Regions from separate parts of the Serratia marcescens subsp. marcescens ATCC 13880 genome, predicted to be linked through region 3. Evidence: riboswitches for the same ligand, from Rfam matches in the RefSeq annotation. Region 3 holds a riboswitch; each other region holds the start of a gene.
What was found. A riboswitch is a leader RNA that binds a small molecule or an ion and turns the genes downstream of it on or off. The one in region 3 is predicted to bind thiamine pyrophosphate.

Region 1 (4,762 bases), 2.1 Mb from region 3:
CGCGGCTCCGGTGGTCGATATGGACGGCGTGCTGGTGGGGGCGCTCAACCTGCACGATCTGCATCAGGCCGGCATCGGCTGATCAACGCCGGGGGGCGCCATCACCAGCGCCCCCCGGTCAGATCATTTCCAATCGGGATTGTTCTCGAACTGCTGCTTCAGCAGCGCTTTCATGTCGTCATTCGGCTTGCCGAGCCACTGGTACTTGGCATACTTCTTCGGATGATCGACGGCTTCCGGCCGATCTTCCACTTCCACCCGCACGCCCCAGGCCTGGGATTTGTCCGCGCTGAACGCCACGATCAAAAAGTTATTGCCGCAGTCGTGGGGCTTGCACAGGTTACCGACCAGATACTCTTTGCCCTTCCAGTTCAGATTCTGCGCCGGCGTAGAGGTGCCGACGCCCTTGCGCGCCCAGCCCGGCATCCGCGCCTGGCCTTTGACCATGTTTTGCCAGCTGGCCTGATACCCCGGCTGCTGAATCAAATCCGATGTGGTGACGATTTGTTGGGCAAAGCTGCCCGCGCTGAAGCTGAGCAGTGCGCCAAAGAGGGCGCAACGCAGCGCCTGGTGTCCCGTCATAGTCCTTCTCCCTAGGTTAAATCAGGTTTCGCCCATAAAACCGGGCCTGAACTAGTCAGACCACGGTTGCGGCAAAAAGTTGACTCACCACCAGGCGTGAAAATGATGCACCGGCCCGATGCCGTGCCCCACTTCCAGCGTATCCGCCTGTTGCAGCGCTTGTTGCAGGTAGCCCTTGGCGGCGGCCACCGTGGCCGCCCAGTCGGCATGGCGCGGACGCAGCGCCGCCAGCGCGGCCGAGAGCGTGCAACCGGTGCCGTGGGTATGGCGGGTGGCGACGCGCGGCGCGGTAAAGCGCTGCTCGCCTTCGGCGGTAAACAGCCAGTCCGGGCTCTCGCTTTCGCTCAGGTGGCCGCCCTTCATCAGCACCGCTCGGCAGCCCATCGCCAGCAGCGCCCGCCCCTGCTCGCGCATCTGCGCTTCATCTTCCGCCGGCGCGCACGCCAGCAGCGCCGCCGCTTCCGGCAGGTTCGGCGTAATGATCGACACCAGCGGCAACAGCTCGCGTCGAATCGACGCCACCGCCTCCGGGGCCAGCAACGGATCGCCGCTTTTCGCCAGCATCACGGTGTCCAGCACCACGAATTCCGGCCGGTAATGGCGCAGCCGTTCGGCCACCGCCTGCACGATATCGGCGTTGGCCAGCATGCCGATCTTGACGCTGTCGATGCGCACGTCGCTAAACACCGAGTCCAGCTGCGCGGCGACAAACGCCGGATCGATGTAATACACCGACTGCACGCCGCGGGTATTCTGCGCCACCAGCGCGGTGATCACCGAGGTGCCGTAGGCGCCAAGCGCCGAGAAGGCCTTCAGATCGGCCTGAATGCCGGCGCCGCCGCTGGGATCGGTGCCGGCGATGGTCAGCGCGTTAATGCGTTTCATCACAGATCCTCCCCGCGCAGCTGATACAGGGCGTCGAGGAACGCCGGCGTAAAGCTGCCCGGCCCGGCGGCCTGCCTGGCCGCGAGGCCGCCGCAGTGGGACATCACCCGGCAGGCGGCCGCCACGTTGTCCAGGCGATCGCCCGGCAGGGCGCAAAACGCCGCCGCCACCGCCGACAGCGCGCAGCCGGTGCCCACCACCCGCGTCATCAGCGGGGAGCCGCCTTCGATCGCCCAATCGCGTTGGCCGTCGGTGACGTAATCCACCGCGCCGGTGACCGCTACTACCGCACCGCTGCGCTGCGCCAGCTCACGCGCGGCGGGCAATGCCGCCAAGGAATCGTCGCCGCTGTCCACGCCGCGGCCGCTGGCCAGCAACCCGCTGAGCGCCATGATTTCCGAGGCGTTGCCGCGTATCGCCGCCGGTTTCTCGTCCAGCAGCTGTTTGGCGAAGGCGGTGCGGTAGGAGAGCGCGCCAACCGCCACCGGATCCAGCGTCCAGGGCTTGCCGGCCTGATTGGCGGCGGCCACCGCCGCGCGCATCGATTCGGCACGCAGCGCGTTGAGGGTGCCGACGTTGATCAGCAGGCCGTCGGCCAACGCGCTGAACTGCGCCGCCTCTTGCGGCTCCACCACCATCGCCGGGGAGGCGCCGAGCGCCAGCAGCACGTTGGCGGTCAGCGATTGCACCACTTCGTTGGTCAGGCAGTGGATCAGCGGAGGCCGCTGTTGGAATTGAGTCAGGCAGGCCGCGGCGCGAGCGCCGGGTAGTGCATCAGGTCGAGCGATCATATTCCTCCCAACCGGCGTTCAAGAAGGCGGCGCCGGTTGGGCGGCCGTGACTTCCCTACGCTGGCATTATCCAGATCAGGTAATACGGGTATTTCTCAGCCTTCACGCAGAAGGGCACCCCGAGTCATGAAAATCAATAGGTTGTGATCAACGTTGCGTTAATCCCTGAGCGGGATCATGCCAGCGGCGGCGCGGACAAACAAGCGAATAAATTCGCTCGCGCCTAAGCGATGTTGCCCTCTTTTCCCGCCAGATACAGGCTCAGCACGCCGGGCAGCTCCGCCAACGTAAATGCCACGCTCTGCGGCGCCGTTTTGAAGATGTGATGCAAGGTGCCGGCCACCAGGCTTTGCAACAGCCGGGTTTGCTGCAGGATCTCCGCCTCGGCGGTCTCGGGGCGGCGCAGCTGCAGCACTCGGGCGATCAGCGCCAGGAAGCTGGACTTTTCGTCCGGCAGGTTCATTTCCCGCATCACCGGCAGGTAGTCGGCGTGCTCGCGCAGGTACTGCGCATAGGGTGAAAACAGCCGCTGGATCACCGCTTCAGCGGAGAGGCGCCGCCACTCGTCGTCGCTGGCCAGCGCCATGTCGCGCACCAGCGCCTCGATCGATTCGGTGTGCCGATCCGCCAGCGCCTTGATCACCGCGTGGCGATCGGGGAAAAAGTGATACATCGAGCCGATGGAGGTTTTGGCGTGTTTGGCCAGCCGCTGCATGCTGAGCGCCGCCAGGCCATCCTGCGCCACGATCGCCGCCGCTGAATCCAGAATGGTTTGTACGCGTTGCCGCCCTCTTTCCTGCTGCGGCTCTCGCCCGGTGATGTGTTCGTCGATTTGCATATTCGTTTCTGCCCGCTGTCATCAACGCATTATACCCATTTGCCGCCGCGAAGGCAGGGTGACACAAAAAACTAGATTAACCCCTCTAGTTTAGAGTAGAGTATTTATTCTAGTTTCCCCTTGCGCAAGCATGGGGGTGACAAACAGTGACCTCACTCACTGAAAAAGAGTCATTTCATTCGGCCCGTCGACCAAGCCAATCGCCAGAGAACGCCCTATGCCCGACAAAAAACTGCTTATCACCTGCCTGACCGCGCTGTTGCTCACCGGGTGCTCGCCGGCACCGTCCATGGTGGTGTTCGGCGCTTCGTTCCCCGACTGGCTGTTTTGCCTGTGCGGCGGCGTGGCGGGCATGGTGGCGATCCACCTGCTGCTGCGCACCCCGGAAAAACGCGCCTGGCTGGCGCCGCAGCTGCTGACGTATCCGGCGCTGACCGCGCTGATCGCCATGCTGACCTGGTTACTGGTTTTCCCCCACTGAGACTGACGCCATGACCCAACCACAAACCTCCAACAAGCGCAGACTGCTGGTGCTTACCATCCTGGCGTTGACGCTCATCGTGGCCGCCGTCGTCGTCTGGCGGGTGGAAAACGCCCCCACTACCGACGATGCCTACGCCTATGCCGACACCATCGACGTAGTGCCGGAGGTGAACGGCCGCATCATCGAGATGCCGATCCGCGACAACCAGGAAGTGCGGCAAGGCGATCTGCTGTTCCGCATCGATCCGCGCCCTTACCAGGACGCGCTGGCGGCCAGCGAAGCGCGCCTGATCACGCTGAATGAACAGATCAAGCTGACGCAGCGTTCGGTCAACGCGCAGCAGTACAACGCCGAATCGATGAACGCCATCGTCAAACGCTCGCAGGCGCTGGTGGCGCAGGCGACCGACACCCTCAACCGCCGGCAGAAGCTGCTCGGCAAGAACTACGTTTCGGCGGAAGAAGTGGAAACCGCCCGCACCTCCCAGCGCTCGGCGCAGGCGGAACTGCAGGCCGCATTGCTGCAGGCGAAACAGGCGGAAGCCGCCGTCAGCGGCGTCGAAGCCCTGGTCGCGCAGCGTGCCGAAGTGCAGGCCGACATCGCCATCGCCAAACTGAACCTGGAGTTCACCGAGGTGAGAGCGCCGTTCGACGGCCGCATCGCCTCCCTGAAAACCACCGTAGGCCAATATGCCTCCAGCGCCAAACCGGTGTTCACGCTGATCGACACCCGCCACTGGTACGTGGTCGCCAACTTCCGCGAAACCGACCTGAAAGGCGTGCATCCCGGCGTGCCGGCCACGCTGTATTTAATGAGCGACGCCGGCCAGACCTTCAGCGGCAAGGTGGAATCGATCAGCTACGGCGTGCAGCCCGACGACGGCGGCACAGTGCTGGGCGGGCTGCCCAACGTGTCGCGCAACATCAACTGGGTGCACGTTTCGCAGCGCTTCCCGGTCAAGATCGCGGTAGAAGCCCCCAACCCGGCGCTGTTCCGCGTGGGCGCTTCGGCGGTGGCCAAGCTGAACCTGCGCCATGAAGAATAAAACGATGTCTCACGGCTGGCTGTCCCAGTTGATCGACGAGCTGCGCCCTTCGGACAGCCGCATCAACCTGGTGATCCGCGCCCTGCTCTCCAGCGCGATCGCCATCGTGATCTCGCAGACGCTGCAGGTGCCGTGGC
Region 2 (4,762 bases), 460 kb from region 3:
AGTTCGGCGTCGTCATGGGTGGACACGCCGAGCCGCAACCCGGCGCGGTGAATGGCAGCCAGATCGGTGGTATCAAGATCTTCCTGGCCCAGATGCACGCCGTAGGCGCCGTGCTTGATCGCCAGCCGCCAGTAGTCGTTGATGAACAGCCGCGCCTGATAACGCTGGCCCAGCGCGATGGCGGCGGCGATATCCTCTTCGACCTGCTCGTCAGGCAAATCCTTGATGCGCAGCTGGATGGTGGTGACGCCGGCCTCAAGCAGGCGAGCGATCCATTCCACGCTGTCGACGACCGGGTAGAGCCCCAGTTTGTAGGGCGTCGCCGGGAAGGGGGTCGTGATATCAGTCATTGCTTGTCTCCTCTTGCAGCGTGCCGGCGCTGTGATACAGCTCGCTGCCGCGGGCGCGGAACTCGGCGGACATTTTCTCCATGCCGGTCAGCTGCACTTCGATCGGCTTGGCGACCTCCTGGGCGGCGGCGTAGTCGCGCACCTCCTGCGAAATCTTCATCGAGCAGAATTTCGGCCCGCACATCGAGCAGAAGTGGGCGACCTTGCCGGATTCCTGCGGCAGGGTTTCGTCGTGATAGGCGCGCGCGGTGGCCGGATCGAGCGCCAGATTGAACTGATCTTCCCAGCGGAATTCGAAACGCGCCTTGGACATGGCGTTATCGCGGATCTGCGCGCCCGGATGGCCTTTGGCCAGATCGGCGGCGTGAGCGGCGATCTTGTAGGTGATCAGGCCCTGTTTGACGTCTTCTTTGTTCGGCAGGCCGAGGTGCTCTTTCGGCGTGACGTAACACAGCATGGCGCAGCCGAACCAGCCGATCATTGCCGCGCCGATGCCGGAAGTGAAATGGTCATAGCCCGGGGCGATATCGGTGGTCAGCGGGCCGAGGGTGTAGAACGGCGCTTCGTGGCAGTGTTCCAGCTCTTCGGTCATGTTGCGGCGGATCATCTGCATCGGCACGTGGCCCGGGCCTTCGATCATCACCTGCACGTCGTATTCCCAGGCGATTTTGGTCAGCTCGCCCAGCGTATGCAGCTCGGCGAACTGGGCCTCGTCGTTGGCGTCCTGAATCGAGCCGGGGCGCAGGCCGTCGCCGAGCGACAGCGAAACGTCGTAGGCGGCGCAGATCTCGCAGATTTCGCGGAAGTGCTGATAGAGGAAGTTTTCCTGATGGTGCGACAGACACCATTTGGCCATGATCGAGCCGCCGCGGGACACGATGCCGGTCAGGCGTTTGGCGGTCATCGGCACGTAGCGCAGCAGCACGCCGGCGTGGATGGTGAAATAATCGACCCCTTGTTCCGCCTGTTCCAGCAGCGTATCGCGGAACATCTCCCAGGTGAGGTTTTCCGCCACGCCGTTGACCTTCTCCAGCGCCTGGTAGATCGGCACGGTGCCGATGGGCACCGGGCTGTTGCGCAGGATCCATTCGCGGGTTTCGTGAATATAGCGGCCGGTGGAGAGATCCATCACGGTGTCTGCGCCCCAGCGGGTGGACCACACCAGCTTCTCCACCTCTTCTTCGATCGACGAGGTGACCGCCGAGTTGCCGATATTGGCGTTCACCTTCACCAGGAAATTGCGGCCGATGATCATCGGCTCTGCCTCCGGATGGTTGATGTTGGCGGGAATGATGGCGCGGCCGGCGGCCACTTCCTGGCGCACGAACTCCGGCGTGATGTTGTCCGGCAGGTTGGCGCCCCAGCCCTGGCCCGGATGCTGATGGCGCAGTACTTCGCCGCGAATGCGTTCGCGCCCCATGTTTTCACGGATGGCGATGAACTCCATCTCCGGGGTGACGATACCGGCGCGGGCATAGTGCAGCTGGGTCACGCGCTTGCCCGGCAGCGCTTTGCGCGGCAGCGGCAGATGCTCGAAGCGCAGGTGATCCAGCCCCTCGTCCGCCAGCCGCTGCTGGGTGAAGCCGGAGCTGGCACCGCTGAGCGTCGTGGTATCGCCGCGCGCGTCGATCCAGCCGGCACGCAGTTTGGCCAGGCCGGCGTGCACATCGAGCTTGGCCTGCGGATCGCCGTAGGGGCCGGCGGTGTCATATACCGGGATCGCCTCGTTGGGTTCATACTGCGGGCTATCTTTGCTGCCGCCGACCAGGGTCGGACTGAGCTGAATTTCGCGCATCGGCACCTGGATATCGCGGCGCGAGCCCTGCAGGTAGATGCGGCGTGAGTTTGGGAAAGCCATGCCTTGCAGCGTGTCGATAAACTGCTGGGCGGCTTCGCGTTGCGCTTTACGGGCGCGCGGTGGATTAACGTTAGACATAGCAAGTTCCTACCAGTGTGTTGGGTTGGGAAAGTTGCTTGTCTGGAGCTCGGAGGGAGTAATGATGGTGGCCGATAAGGCAGGGCGCCCGCAAGGGGAAGGCCGTGCCTGTGGCGATAGATTACTCTTGTTCCCTTCGCGGGTATTAACCCGATCAGGTTCCGCGGATCCCGAATTAACGGTCTCAGCCTGGCTGATTCGATGAACAAATCAGGCGCTAGGCACTCCGACAAGATGCCCCCCAGTATAGGAGGGATAAGAAAAAAAACTATAAAATTTTAACGCGCCGGATCCAGTGTCTGGTCCGGCAGCGGTTGCTGCGCGGCTTCCGCTTCCAGTTGGATCAGCTTATCTTCCAGCGCAAAGCGCGCCGCCAGCGTTTCGCCGATATCCGACAAGGCCTGGTGGAATTCCAGACAAACTTCCTGATCGATATCCACTTCGGTATAGCGATCGTGGAACGCCATGATCTGTTCGGTATTGGCCCACAGCTTGGGGTAGATGTTCACCGCCAGCGACATTTTCGGACTGGCTGCGCCTTCCACTTGTTTGATAATTCTGTCATAGATATGAAAATGCCCTGCGGAGAGGTAATCCACCAGGTTGTGGCAAAAGTTCTCCAGCGCTTTTTCATTCAGCGGCGTATGCTTTTCTTTATTCGGTTTGAGGCCTACCAGCGTGCAGTAGGCGACCAGCAACTGCTTGCGGGCCTGAAGCCATTGATCAACTAATTCATTACTACCGCCAACGCGCTGAGTCAGCCTTTCCAAACGGTTGAGCATGTTTGACTCCGTGTAAGTAACAAAAGTAACCGGTAAGTTATTAAAATGTAACAAAGCCGATTTGTAGAGTGCCAGTGAAGCTGAGGTTGTGCAACAACGATATGGAACTTGCATTAACGGGCAATGAAAACGGCTGGTGGATCGTCAGCCATGAAAGCAAACTTTGGTTACCGAACGGTGAATTGCCGTCGGGGACTGCCGCCGCCCTCGGGCTGCAGGGCCATATGGCGCGCGTCATCGGTGAGTGGGAGGGCGCGCCGGTCTGGCTGGTGCGCCAGGCGATGCCGCGGGAGATGGGATCGGTGCGTCAGCTGTTGGATCAGGATCGCGGTCTGTTCCAGCTGGCCGGGCGCGGCGTGCAGCTGGCGGACTTCTACCGCTCCCATCGCTATTGCGGCTACTGCGGCCATGAGATGCACCTCAGCCGCACCGAAAGCGCCTGCCTGTGCGGCCATTGCAAAGAACGCTACTACCCGCAGATCGCGCCCTGCGTGATCGTCGCCATTCGGCGCGAGGATCAGATCCTGCTGGCGCAGCACGTGCGCCATCGCGGCGGCATTCACACGGTGCTGGCCGGCTTCGTCGAAGTGGGCGAAACGCTGGAGCAAGCGGTGGCGCGCGAAGTGATGGAAGAGAGCAATATTGAAATCAAGAACCTGCGCTACGTCACGTCACAACCCTGGCCGTTTCCGCACTCGCTGATGATGGCCTTTATGGCCGATTACCACCAGGGTGAGATTCGCCACGATCCCAAGGAGCTGCTCAATGCCGGCTGGTATCGTTACGACCAACTGCCGCTGTTGCCGCCGCCCGGCACCGTGGCGCGCCGGTTGATTGAGGACACCGTGGCGCTGTGCCGGGCAGAATAATGTACAATGGCCGGCAGATTATTAAGGGAGCCCCATAAATGACTGAGTTGAAGAACGATCGTTACCTGCGCGCGCTGTTGCGCCAGCCGGTGGATGTGACCCCCGTATGGATGATGCGCCAGGCCGGTCGTTATTTACCGGAGTACAAGGCGACTCGCGCCCAGGCCGGTGATTTCATGTCGCTGTGCAAGAACGCGGAGCTGGCCTGTGAGGTTACGCTGCAGCCGCTGCGCCGCTATGCGCTGGACGCCGCCATCCTGTTCTCCGATATTCTCACCATTCCCGACGCCATGGGGCTCGGCCTGTACTTTGAAGCCGGCGAAGGCCCGCGTTTCAGCTCCCCCGTCACCTGCCGCGCCGACGTCGACAAACTGCCGGTGTTCGATCCGGAAGTGGAGCTGGGCTATGTGATGAACGCGGTGCGCACCATTCGCCGCGAGCTGAAGGGCGAAGTGCCGCTGATCGGCTTCTCCGGCAGCCCGTGGACGCTGGCTACCTATATGGTTGAGGGCGGCAGCAGCAAGGCCTTCACCAAGCTGAAGAAGATGATGTATGCCGAACCGGCCACGCTGCACCTGTTGCTGGACAAGCTGGCGGACAGCGTGATCCTGTATCTCAATGCCCAGATCAAGGCCGGCGCGCAGTCGGTGATGGTGTTCGACACCTGGGGCGGCGTGCTGACCGGGCGCGATTACCGCGAGTTCTCGTTGCACTACATGCACAAGATCGTCGATGGCCTGCTGCGTGAAAATGACGGCCGCCGCGTGCCGGTGACGCTGTTTACCAAAGGCGGTGGGCAGTGGTTGGAGGCGATGGCCGCCACCG
Region 3 (4,762 bases):
GGTGGCCAGCACGATGCCCGGCATCGCCAGGATCACCATGCCGCTCAGCTCCAGCGCCTGGCCGCCGTGCAGCTGCTGCCGCAGTTTCAGCTCGCGGCTGCTCCACAGCAGCATCATCGTGAGCGCCACGCACAGCAGCCCGGCGCCGAGGGCGATGCGCAGCGACGTGAACAGCGCCTGCCACAGCACCGGCTGGCGCAGCACGCTGACAATGGCCTGATTGGCGCCGTCGGCGATCACCGCCAGCAGAGGCGGCAGCAGCAGCAGCAGGGCGGCGGCGATCAGCAGAAAATCGCTGATGCGCCGCCACAGGCTGTCTTCCGGATTGCGCCAGCGCTGGGCGTGGGTATGCCCCACCGGCAATGCCTGGCTCAGGCGCTGACTGATCAACACCAGCCCGAGACAACAGCCCAGCTGGATCAGCGCCAGCATGGCGGCACGCCCCAGATCGTAGTCGTAACTCAGCGCCTGGTAGATCGCCAGTTCGATGGTGGTGGCCTGCGGCCCGCCGCCCAGCGACAGCACGGTGGCGAAGCTGGCGAAACACAGCATGAAGATCAGCGCGCCGCTCGGCAGGATCTGGCGACGCAGCGCCGGCCATTCGACGAAGCGGAACTGCTGCCAGCCGTTCATACCCAGTTGGGCGGCCAGCTGGCGCTGCTCCACCGGAATGTTCTCCAGCGCCTGCAGCAACAGGCGGGTGGCCAGCGGCAGGTTAAAGAACAGGTGCGCCAGCAGAATGCCCTGCAGCCCGTAGGGCGAGAAGCCATACTCGACGCCCAGCCAGCCGCACAGCGTCGCCAGCCAGCCCTGGCGCCCATAGACGCTGAGCAGGCCGAACACCGCCACCAGCACCGGCAGCACCAGCGTCATGGCGCACAGCCGCAGCAGCAGCTGCCGGCCGGGGAAACGGCGGCGATAGAGCGCACGCGCCAGCAGAACGGCGGGCAGCACCGAAATCAGCGCCGACAACAGCGCCTGCCAGAAGGTGAAGCGCACCACGTGCCACAGGTAACTGTCCTGCCACAGGCCGCGCCAGTCGCTGTCCGGCGCGTGACGCCACAGTGAGCCCATCGCCAGTGCGGCGACCAGCAGGATCACGCCGGCGGCCAGCAGCCCCGGCCAGAGCCAACGGGGGATCAGCGGCTGACGGCGGTTTGCCATGCCCGGATCCAACCGCCGCGTTGTTTGGCCACCTCTTCGGCGCTGTATTGCAGCGCGGTCTGCGGCACGTTCATCTGCTCAAAACCGACGGGCAGCGGGGTGTTGATCACCGGGTACATCCAGTTGCCGGTCGGGATGGTGTTCTGGAATGCCGGCGTCACCATGAACTGCATGAAGCGCTCGGCCAGCTCAGGCTGTTTGGCGGCTTTCAGCTTGCCCGCCACTTCCACCTGCAGGTAGTGGCCTTCGCTGAACGTGGCGGCGGCGTAAAGGTCTTTTTTCTCTTCGATCAGGTGATAGGCCGGAGACGTGGTGTAGCTGAGCACCAGGTCGCCTTCGCCTTTCAGGAACAGGCCGTAGGCCTCGCTCCAGCCTTTGGTGACGGTGACGGTCTTCTTCGCCAGCTGCTGCCAGGCGGCCGGCGCCTCGTCGCCATACACTTTTTGCATCCACAGCAGCAGGCCGAGCCCCGGCGTGCTGGTGCGCGGATCTTCGTAGATCACTTTCCAGTTGCGGTCGCCGCTGACCAGCTCCTGCAGGCTTTTCGGCGGGTTCTTCAGTTTTTCTTTGTTGTAGACGAAGGCGAAGTACCCGTAGTCGTAAGGCACGAAGGTCGCGTCCTGCCAGCCGCCCGGCACCGTCAGCTTGGCGGTGTCGACGCCGCTCGGCGCGAACAGGCCGGTTTGCTGCGCCGCCTGCAGCAGGTTGTTGTCCAGCCCCAGCACCACGTCGGCGGCGCTGTTTTTGCCTTCCATGCGCAGGCGGTTCAGCAGCGAGACGCCGTCTTCCAGCGCGACGAACTTCAGTTCACAGCCGCATTCGGCTTCGAAGGCTTTTTTCACCGCCGGGCCAGGGCCCCAGTCGGCGGCGAAGGAATCGTAGGTGTAAACCGTCAGCGTCGGCTTGGCGAACGCCGGCGCGGCGCACAGCAGCAATAAGCAGGGCAGATATTTTTTGACCACGTTGCACTCCTGAAAAATAAGGGGGCAAGGGCATCTGAGGGGGCGAGGCGGCGTCGCCGGTTCGCTGGGCTCAAATCCCTCCGCCGGTATTGACCGGATCAGGTTCGACGGGTGTGCTCTCAGCGGAAAATCGGGCTTATTAGGCGGCCCGGCTCTCCGCACCCCGTTGAGACGGCGCTATTGTAAAGATTAACCGACTTGGGCGAAAGGCGCTTATGTCTCCGGCGGGGCAAACCAGGCGGACTTGAAGTCGAACCAGCCGAGGGTGTTCATCCGCACGCCGCGCATGCTGCGCTGGCCGTGCAGCTGCAGCCAGTGGTGGAACAGCGGATGCAACTGGTGGTTGCTGACCAAACGCTGGCAGAACTCCGCCAGCGGCAAGCGGTTGGCGCGCCACAGCGCCGCGTCCTGCGCCAGATCTTCGTTCATGCAGTGCTGCATCAGCGGCAGTTCGTACAGCGTGGCGAACAGCGAAAACTCCAGCGGCAGATAGAAGTTGGCGCTGCCGAGCCACAGATCGCTGCGCGCGTCGCCCTGGTGCCAGGTGGCGTAATCCACGCTTTGCACGATCAGGCGGATGCCGTGCTGCGCCAGCAGCGGTTCAATCGCCTGGCGAATGGCGTGAAACTCCGAATGCTCATTGAAGTGGGTCATCGTCAGTTCGGTCAATCCCGCCGGTTTGGGTTGCTGCGCCAGCGCGCGGTTGTGGTGCCAGCGGGGCAGCAGGCCGTACGCCGGCGACCAGTAGCGCTGGTAGAGCGGCCCGGCGCGGCTCAGCAGCGAAATGGGGTTGATCAATTCGCACAGCCAACTGCGAATGGCGGGGTCGGCGGCCAGCGGGGAGCGCTGATCGAACAGCAAGAAATAACAGCCCTCTTCCAGTCGGCTTTCCAGTTCGTTTTTGCCGGTTTCATCGCCCTGCAGCTGCACGCCGGAGTGCACCAGTTCTTCGGAGAACTCCGGCAGCACCCAGATGTTCACCTCGTCGATCAGCGCCCGGTAGCCGAAATAGTCGTCGAAAGCGTGGATCTTCATCTGGCTGGGAAGATTGCGCACCACGCGGTAGGGGCCGGTGCCGACCGGATGGCGGGCGAAATCCGGCAGTTCGCGCCATTCACGCGGCAGGATCATGGCCTGCACACTGCCCAGCAGCCAGGGCAGCCAGTGGTCGGGGCTGCGCAGATGCACGTCGATAACGAACGGCGTCGGCGAGGTGACGCTCTCGATATGCGAGAACAGCGGTTGCGCGGTCAGACGCGAGAGGGATGTGATGACGTCCGCCATCTCCAGCTCGCGGCCGTGATGAAAATGGATCGCCGGGCGCAGGTAAAACCGCCAGTGCAGCGGCGTCAGCGCCTGCCAATGGTGAGACAGATCGGACTCCAGTTCCCCGTTTTCCTCATTTATGCGCGTCAGGCCGTTGAAGATCTGGCGCGCCAGATGGGTTTCCGAACGCCGCAGCGCCGAGCCGGGCAGCAGATTGTACAACTGCCGGTAGTAGAGCACCCGCAGGATGTGCTTCCCCTGGCGGAAGCTGCGCCCCAGCTGCGACAGCAGCATCTGGCGCACCACGTTTTTGTCGCCCACCAGTTGCACCAGCTGATCGATGCGATCCTGTTCCAGCAACTCCTCGGCCCGCTGTTGCTGCAGCGCCAGGCCGGTGTAGTGGAAGGTTAGCCGCGAACGCTTGCCGCGCCCCGACTCCGCCTGCCAGGTAAGCCAGCCTTCCCGCTGCATGGCGCTCAGCAGGGAGCGCACGTGGCGCCGCGAGCAGCTGAGCACCTCCGCCAGATCCTGCAGCGTGGTGTCGGTGGTTTCACCGTGGCAGCGCTGCCACAGGCGGATGAACTGCTGCTGCAATCTGGACGTGGACATAAAAGAGGAACACTCCCGCTTCAACTCGTCAATTTTTCTTTCCCTATATTACGCCGATAATTTTCATCAATGAAAGGGGAGGGCGTAATCATGAAAGCTTTCTTATCCAAATCGTTCTATCAGCGCTATTTCAGCGCGGTGCGCCGCCAGCGCGCCGACTGGCTGAGCGTGGTGCCCGAACAGGCGCGGCTGGCGATGCTGGCGCACCTGACGCAATGGGACATTAAAGAGATGACCGATAAGCAGTATCGCGAGCACCTGTAGGGGCTGCGGCAACAAGTTTCTGAGTAATGGTGCTGTTTCACCAGCCAGTGGGGCGACCCACTGGTTTTTTTATGCGCGGTCATGGCGATGCGCTTGCTTTTTCCTCGTCGTGGCCTAAGGTTCTTTCTTCTGCTTTGAGGTCAGGGAAGACGATATGCAACGCCTGAGCCGGTTGTCACTGCGCATTAACCCCATCTTCGCCGCCTTCCTGCTGATCGCTTTTCTCTCCGGCATCGCCGGCGCGTTGCTGACGCCGACGCTCAGTCTGTTTCTGACCACCGAAGTCAAAGTGCGGCCGCTGTGGGTCGGGCTGTTTTACACCGCCAACGCGGTGGCCGGCATCGTGGTCAGCTTCCTGCTGGCCAAACGTTCCGACACCCGCGGCGATCGGCGCAGGCTGATCCTGCTGTGCTGCCTGATGGCGGTCGGCAACTGCCTGCTGTTCGCCTTTAACCGCGATTACCTGACGCTGATCACCGCCGGGGTGCTGATGTCCG
Region 4 (4,762 bases), 2.5 Mb from region 3:
CGGTGGCGCCGCCGGCCGCCTCGGCGTGATCAGTTCAGCTCCACCGCGTACTGTTCCACCGGGGTGATTTTCTTGATCAGCTTGTTGTCGAACAGGAACTGTTCGTAAGCCTGGTAGCGGGCGCGATCCAACTTGGCCGGATCGCGCGCGAACAGCGGCAGGCTGGCTTGCCACGCCTGTTTGTTCAGCTCGGTATTCAGCTCCGGGTGCGCCTTGGCGAACGCCAGCCAGGTGTCCTGCGGGTGCGCGTGCAGGTAGTCGCTGCCTTGCTTCAGCGCGGCGAGGAATTTGCGGATTTTCGGCTCGTTCACCGCATCGCGGTTGGCGACGATGATCAGCTCGTCGTAGGCCGGCACGCCGTAATCTTCGACGTTGAACACCACCGGTTCTTTACCCTGCAGCTTCAGCTCCAGCGCTTCGATGTTGCGGTAGCCGCCGATCACCGCATCGACCTGGCCCGCCAGCAGGGCGCTGGTCAGCTGGAAGTTGACGTTGATAAGCTTGATGTCCTGCGGCTTGAGGCGCTCGTGTTCGACCATGGTGGCCAGCGTCGCCTGTTCGATGCCGCTGACCGAGTAACCTACCGTTTTGCCCTTGAGATCCGCCGGCGAGGTGATGTTTTTATCCAGCGCGATCACCGTATTCAGCGGCGTGTTGATCAGCGTGCCGACGCGCATCAACGGCAGACCCTGATCGGCGAAGAAGTGCAACTGTGGTTGATAGGTGATGGCGAGGTCGGCCTGTTTGGCGGCCACCAGCCGCGGCGGCAGCGCCGGATCGGACGGCGGCACGATCTTGACGTCCAGCCCTGCGGCCTTGAAGGCGCCGATCTGCTCGGCCACCATAATCGGCGCGTGATCGGGGTTGATGTACCAGTCGAGCACCAGCGTCAGCTTGTCGGCCGCGCCTGCCTGGCCTGTGAGGGCGGCGCCCAGCAGCAGCCCGCAAACGGTTTGTTTGATCATGGTCGTTCCTTTATCCCTGGTTATGGTTGCAATCATCACTCGTTTTCCGGCGCCCAGGCGATCAGGCGCCGCAGCAGCGCATCCACCGCGGCCCACAGCAGCACGGTCATCAGCACCAAAATAAACAGCGCGGCGAAGCAGACGTCGGTCTGCATGCGCGCGTTGGCGTTCAGCATCACGTAGCCCAGCCCTTCGGCCGAGCCGACCCATTCGCCGATGATGGCACCGATCGGCGCGACCGCGGCGGCCATGCGCAGGCCGGAGCCGAAGGCCGGCAGCGCCGCCATCAGCCGCACGTGCCGCAGCTGCGCCCAGCGCGAAGCGCGCATCGTGCGCGCCAGATCGAGATAGTCGTTGTTGACCCGGCGCAGCCCGTCAAAAAAGGCCGACACCACCGGAAAGAAGATCACCAGCACCGCCATCGCCACCTTGGCGCTCATGCCGAAGCCGAACCACAGCACCAGCAGCGGGGCCAGGGCGAACACCGGTATCGCCTGACTGGTGAGCACCAGCGGCATCAGCCAGCGTTGCAGGCGCGGCGAGAAAATCATGCACAGCGCCAGCGCCGCACCGAGCAACACGCCGAGCACCAGCCCGCTGACGATCTCCGAAGCGGTGACCAGCGTGTGCCAGGCGAGATAGCCGCGCCCGTCCCACAGCGCCTGCGCCACAGCGCCCGGCGTGGGCAGCAGAAAGGCCGGAATGCCGCTTTGCGCCGCCAGCCACCACAGCAGCAGCAGGCCGACGAACACCGTCAGCCCGCGCCGCAGGCGGGTGAGTCCACGCTCTTTGGCGATATTCATTGCGCCGCCCTCACCAGTTGCTGCAGCAGCTCGGCCTGGCTTTTCAGCAGGTCGGCGTCATCCGGCGCGCGCGGCGGTAGCCCGCTGATGCGGTGAGTATCGTCGAGGCCCAGCGGCCAGGGAGACAGCACCAGCAGCCGGTGGCTCAGGCGGCAGGCTTCCATCGGATCGTGGGTGATCAACAGCACGGTATTTTGCGCCAGCAGCTCGGCGGCCAGGCTCTGGATCTCGGCGCGGGTAATGGCGTCCAGCGCGGAAAAAGGTTCGTCCATCAGCACGATCGGCTGGCGTTCGTAGAGCGTGCGGGCGATGGCGGCGCGCTGGCGCATGCCGCCGGACAGCGAGGCGGGCAGGCTGCGGCCATGCGCGGCCAGGCCTACGCGTTCGAGCAGGTGCGCCGTCCACGCCTGATCCGGCGCTTCGCCGCGCAGCCGCGAACCGAGGGCGACGTTCTCTTCAACGGTCAGCCACGGGTAGAGCAGGTCTTTTTGCCCCATGTAGGCGATGCGCCCGGCGATCGGCAGGCCGTCGCTGCCGGTCACCGAGCCAGAGCTGGCCTGCGCCAGGCCGGCGATGATCTTCAGCAGGCTGGTTTTGCCGGCGCCGCTGGCGCCGAGCAGGGCGACGAAGCTGCCGCCGGCGATGTCGAAGCTCAGCCGGTCGAAGACGATTTGCTGACCGAAACGCAGGCTGAGATCCCGCACCTGGATGCCGGGCGGGAGAAGCGGGGAGGTCATGAGGCGTTCAGCCCCATCTGCCAAAATGCCGACTCCAGCTGGGTGGCGGTGGTGAAAATCTGCGCCAGCTCGGTGAAGCGGCCCTGTGCGCCGCGCTGCTGACCAACGGTTTCCAGCAGTTCGATGGCGGCGCGCACGCCGGCCAGATAGCCCTCGTCGCCGTAGTTGCGGATCCAGGAGGCGTAAGGATTGCCCTCCATCTGAGTGGCGGGATCGTGCAGCAGCCGCAGGCCGATTTCGGCATAGCCGGCCACGCAGGGCAGCAGGCCGGCCAGCAGATCGAGGGCGTCGCCTGCATGGCCGATATCCAGCACGTAACGGGTGTAGTTCATGGTTTCCGCCGCTTCCGGCTGGGCGGCGATCTGCGCTTCGTTCAGCCCCCATTCGGCGCAGTAGGCCACGTGCAGCGGCAGTTCGGCGACGATGCCGTTGAGCGAGGCGGTGGCGGCGCGCATCTCCGGCAGAGTGCGCAGCTTGCTGACCAGCAGCGCGTAGGCGCGGGCGAAGTGCAGCAGAAACAGATAGTCCTGGGTCAGGTAGCGGCGAAAAGCGCGTTCAGGCAAGGTGCCGGCGGCCAGCTGCTGCAGAAACGGATGATCGACGTAATCTTGCCAGTGGCTGCCGGCATGGCGGCGCAGCCGGCCGTAAAGACCGCTTTCGAACAGGGTAGTGATGGACATGGGACCTCCTTGAGTCAGTGGAGATCCGGGCACGCTGGGGTATGAACAGGCAACGGGTGATCGCATTGTTGCCTAACCGTCCCTTCGCTGGCATGACCCAGATCAGGTTCAAAGGGTTCGGCTTGCGCCATCTCAGCCCGTAACAGGACACCCCTCGGAGCTGCTTGTTATACGACATTTGTTTTTTGATTACAATCGCCGGGCGGCGCGGCGGCAATCGGTTCGTTTAGTGCGATCGGGGGCGATTTTGCTGGCGCAGAGCGCGCGGTTTTTGTCACTGTAGGCCCATGTTTTGCCTCTGAGGATGATGCCCGATGAAAAAAATTGGTTTTCTCTCGTTTGGCCACTGGTCGCCTTCCGCCCAGTCCGGCACCCGTTCCGCAGCGGATGCGCTGCTGCAGTCCATCGATCTGGCGGTCGCCGCCGAAGATCTGGGGGCGGACGGCGCCTATTTTCGCGTGCACCACTTCGCGCGCCAGCTGGGATCGCCGTTCCCGCTGTTGGCCGCCATCGGCGCCAAAACCCAACGCATCGAGATCGGCACCGGCGTGATCGACATGCGTTATGAAAACCCGCTGTACATGGTGGAGGACGCCGGCGCGGCGGATCTGATCGCCGGCGGGCGGCTGCAGCTCGGCATCAGCCGCGGTTCGCCGGAGCAGGTGATCGACGGCTGGCGTTATTTCGGCTATGCCCCGGCCGACGGCGAGACCGACGCGGACATGGCCCGCCGCCATACCGAAGTGTTCCTGGAAGCGCTGCGCGGTGAAGGGTTCGCCGAACCCAATCCGCAGCCGATGTTCCCGAATCCGCCTGGGCTGCTGCGGCCGGAGCCGTTTTCCGCCGGGCTGCGCGATCGCATCTGGTGGGGCGCCGGTTCGAACGCCACCGCTGTCTGGGCGGCGAAGCTGGGCATGCATCTGCAAAGCTCGACGCTCAAGAATGACGAGACCGGCGAGCCCTTCCACATCCAGCAGGCCAAGCAGATCCGCGCCTATCGCGCCGCCTGGCAAGAGGCGGGCCACCCGCACGAGCCGCGGGTTTCCGTGAGCCGCAGCATCTTCGCGCTGGTGGATCAGCGGGATCGCAACTACTTCGGCGGCGGCGGCAAGGAGGGCGATCAGCTGGGGTATATCGACGCGCAGACCCGGGCGATCTTCGGCCGCAGCTATGCCGCTGAGCCGGATGTGCTGATCGAGCAGCTGGCGCAGGACGAGGCCATCGCCGAAGCGGATACCTTGCTGCTGACCGTGCCTAACCAACTGGGCGTGGATTACAACGCGCACGTCATCGAATCGATTTTAACCCATGTCGCGCCGGCGCTCGGCTGGCGCTAAACGGAGGAGTGGCATGTCACGCATTTTCATTACCGGCTCGGTCGACGGGCTGGGCCGCGCCGCCGCGCAAACGCTGTTGGACGAAGGGCATCAGGTGATCCTGCATGCGCGTGAGCCTGGCCGTTTGGCCGCGGTGCGCGATTTGCTGGATCGGGGCGCGCAGGCGGCGAACGGCGATCTGTCCGATGTGCAGCAGATCCGGCAGCTCGCCGAGCAGGTCAATCGCCTCGGCCGCCCGGA

Region 1: another riboswitch for thiamine pyrophosphate. It lies ahead of thiM (hydroxyethylthiazole kinase); the one in region 3 lies ahead of thiB (thiamine ABC transporter substrate binding subunit).
Region 2: another riboswitch for thiamine pyrophosphate. It lies ahead of thiC (phosphomethylpyrimidine synthase ThiC); the one in region 3 lies ahead of thiB (thiamine ABC transporter substrate binding subunit).
Region 4: another riboswitch for thiamine pyrophosphate. It lies ahead of J0F90_RS15580 (TenA family protein); the one in region 3 lies ahead of thiB (thiamine ABC transporter substrate binding subunit).

The regions. Positions count from the first base shown of each region.
Region 1 is NZ_CP071238.1:3,804,326-3,809,087, forward strand. Features, by position in the region: gene gutQ (arabinose-5-phosphate isomerase GutQ) at 1-82, shown strand, start outside; gene J0F90_RS18200 (inhibitor of vertebrate lysozyme family protein) at 124-582, opposite strand; gene thiD (bifunctional hydroxymethylpyrimidine kinase/phosphomethylpyrimidine kinase) at 667-1,467, opposite strand; gene thiM (hydroxyethylthiazole kinase) at 1,467-2,258, opposite strand; TPP riboswitch at 2,294-2,390, opposite strand; gene J0F90_RS18215 (TetR/AcrR family transcriptional regulator) at 2,482-3,096, opposite strand; gene J0F90_RS18220 (YtcA family lipoprotein) at 3,314-3,577, shown strand; gene mdtN (multidrug transporter subunit MdtN) at 3,588-4,625, shown strand; gene J0F90_RS18230 (FUSC family protein) at 4,630-4,762, shown strand, end outside.
Region 2 is NZ_CP071238.1:294,680-299,441, forward strand. Features, by position in the region: gene thiE (thiamine phosphate synthase) at 1-350, opposite strand, end outside; gene thiC (phosphomethylpyrimidine synthase ThiC) at 343-2,286, opposite strand; TPP riboswitch at 2,401-2,525, opposite strand; gene J0F90_RS01370 (Rsd/AlgQ family anti-sigma factor) at 2,565-3,068, opposite strand; gene nudC (NAD(+) diphosphatase) at 3,170-3,937, shown strand; gene hemE (uroporphyrinogen decarboxylase) at 3,976-4,762, shown strand, end outside.
Region 3 is NZ_CP071238.1:758,268-763,029, forward strand. Features, by position in the region: gene thiP (thiamine/thiamine pyrophosphate ABC transporter permease ThiP) at 1-1,164, opposite strand, end outside; gene thiB (thiamine ABC transporter substrate binding subunit) at 1,140-2,126, opposite strand; TPP riboswitch at 2,184-2,302, opposite strand; gene sgrR (HTH-type transcriptional regulator SgrR) at 2,340-4,001, opposite strand; gene sgrT (glucose uptake inhibitor SgrT) at 4,092-4,265, shown strand; gene J0F90_RS03525 (MFS transporter) at 4,420-4,762, shown strand, end outside.
Region 4 is NZ_CP071238.1:3,251,579-3,256,340, reverse strand. Features, by position in the region: gene J0F90_RS15600 (transporter substrate-binding domain-containing protein) at 1-29, shown strand, start outside; gene J0F90_RS15595 (ABC transporter substrate-binding protein) at 30-965, opposite strand; gene J0F90_RS15590 (ABC transporter permease) at 1,001-1,768, opposite strand; gene J0F90_RS15585 (ABC transporter ATP-binding protein) at 1,765-2,505, opposite strand; gene J0F90_RS15580 (TenA family protein) at 2,502-3,185, opposite strand; TPP riboswitch at 3,248-3,350, opposite strand; gene J0F90_RS15575 (LLM class flavin-dependent oxidoreductase) at 3,500-4,522, shown strand; gene J0F90_RS15570 (SDR family NAD(P)-dependent oxidoreductase) at 4,536-4,762, shown strand, end outside.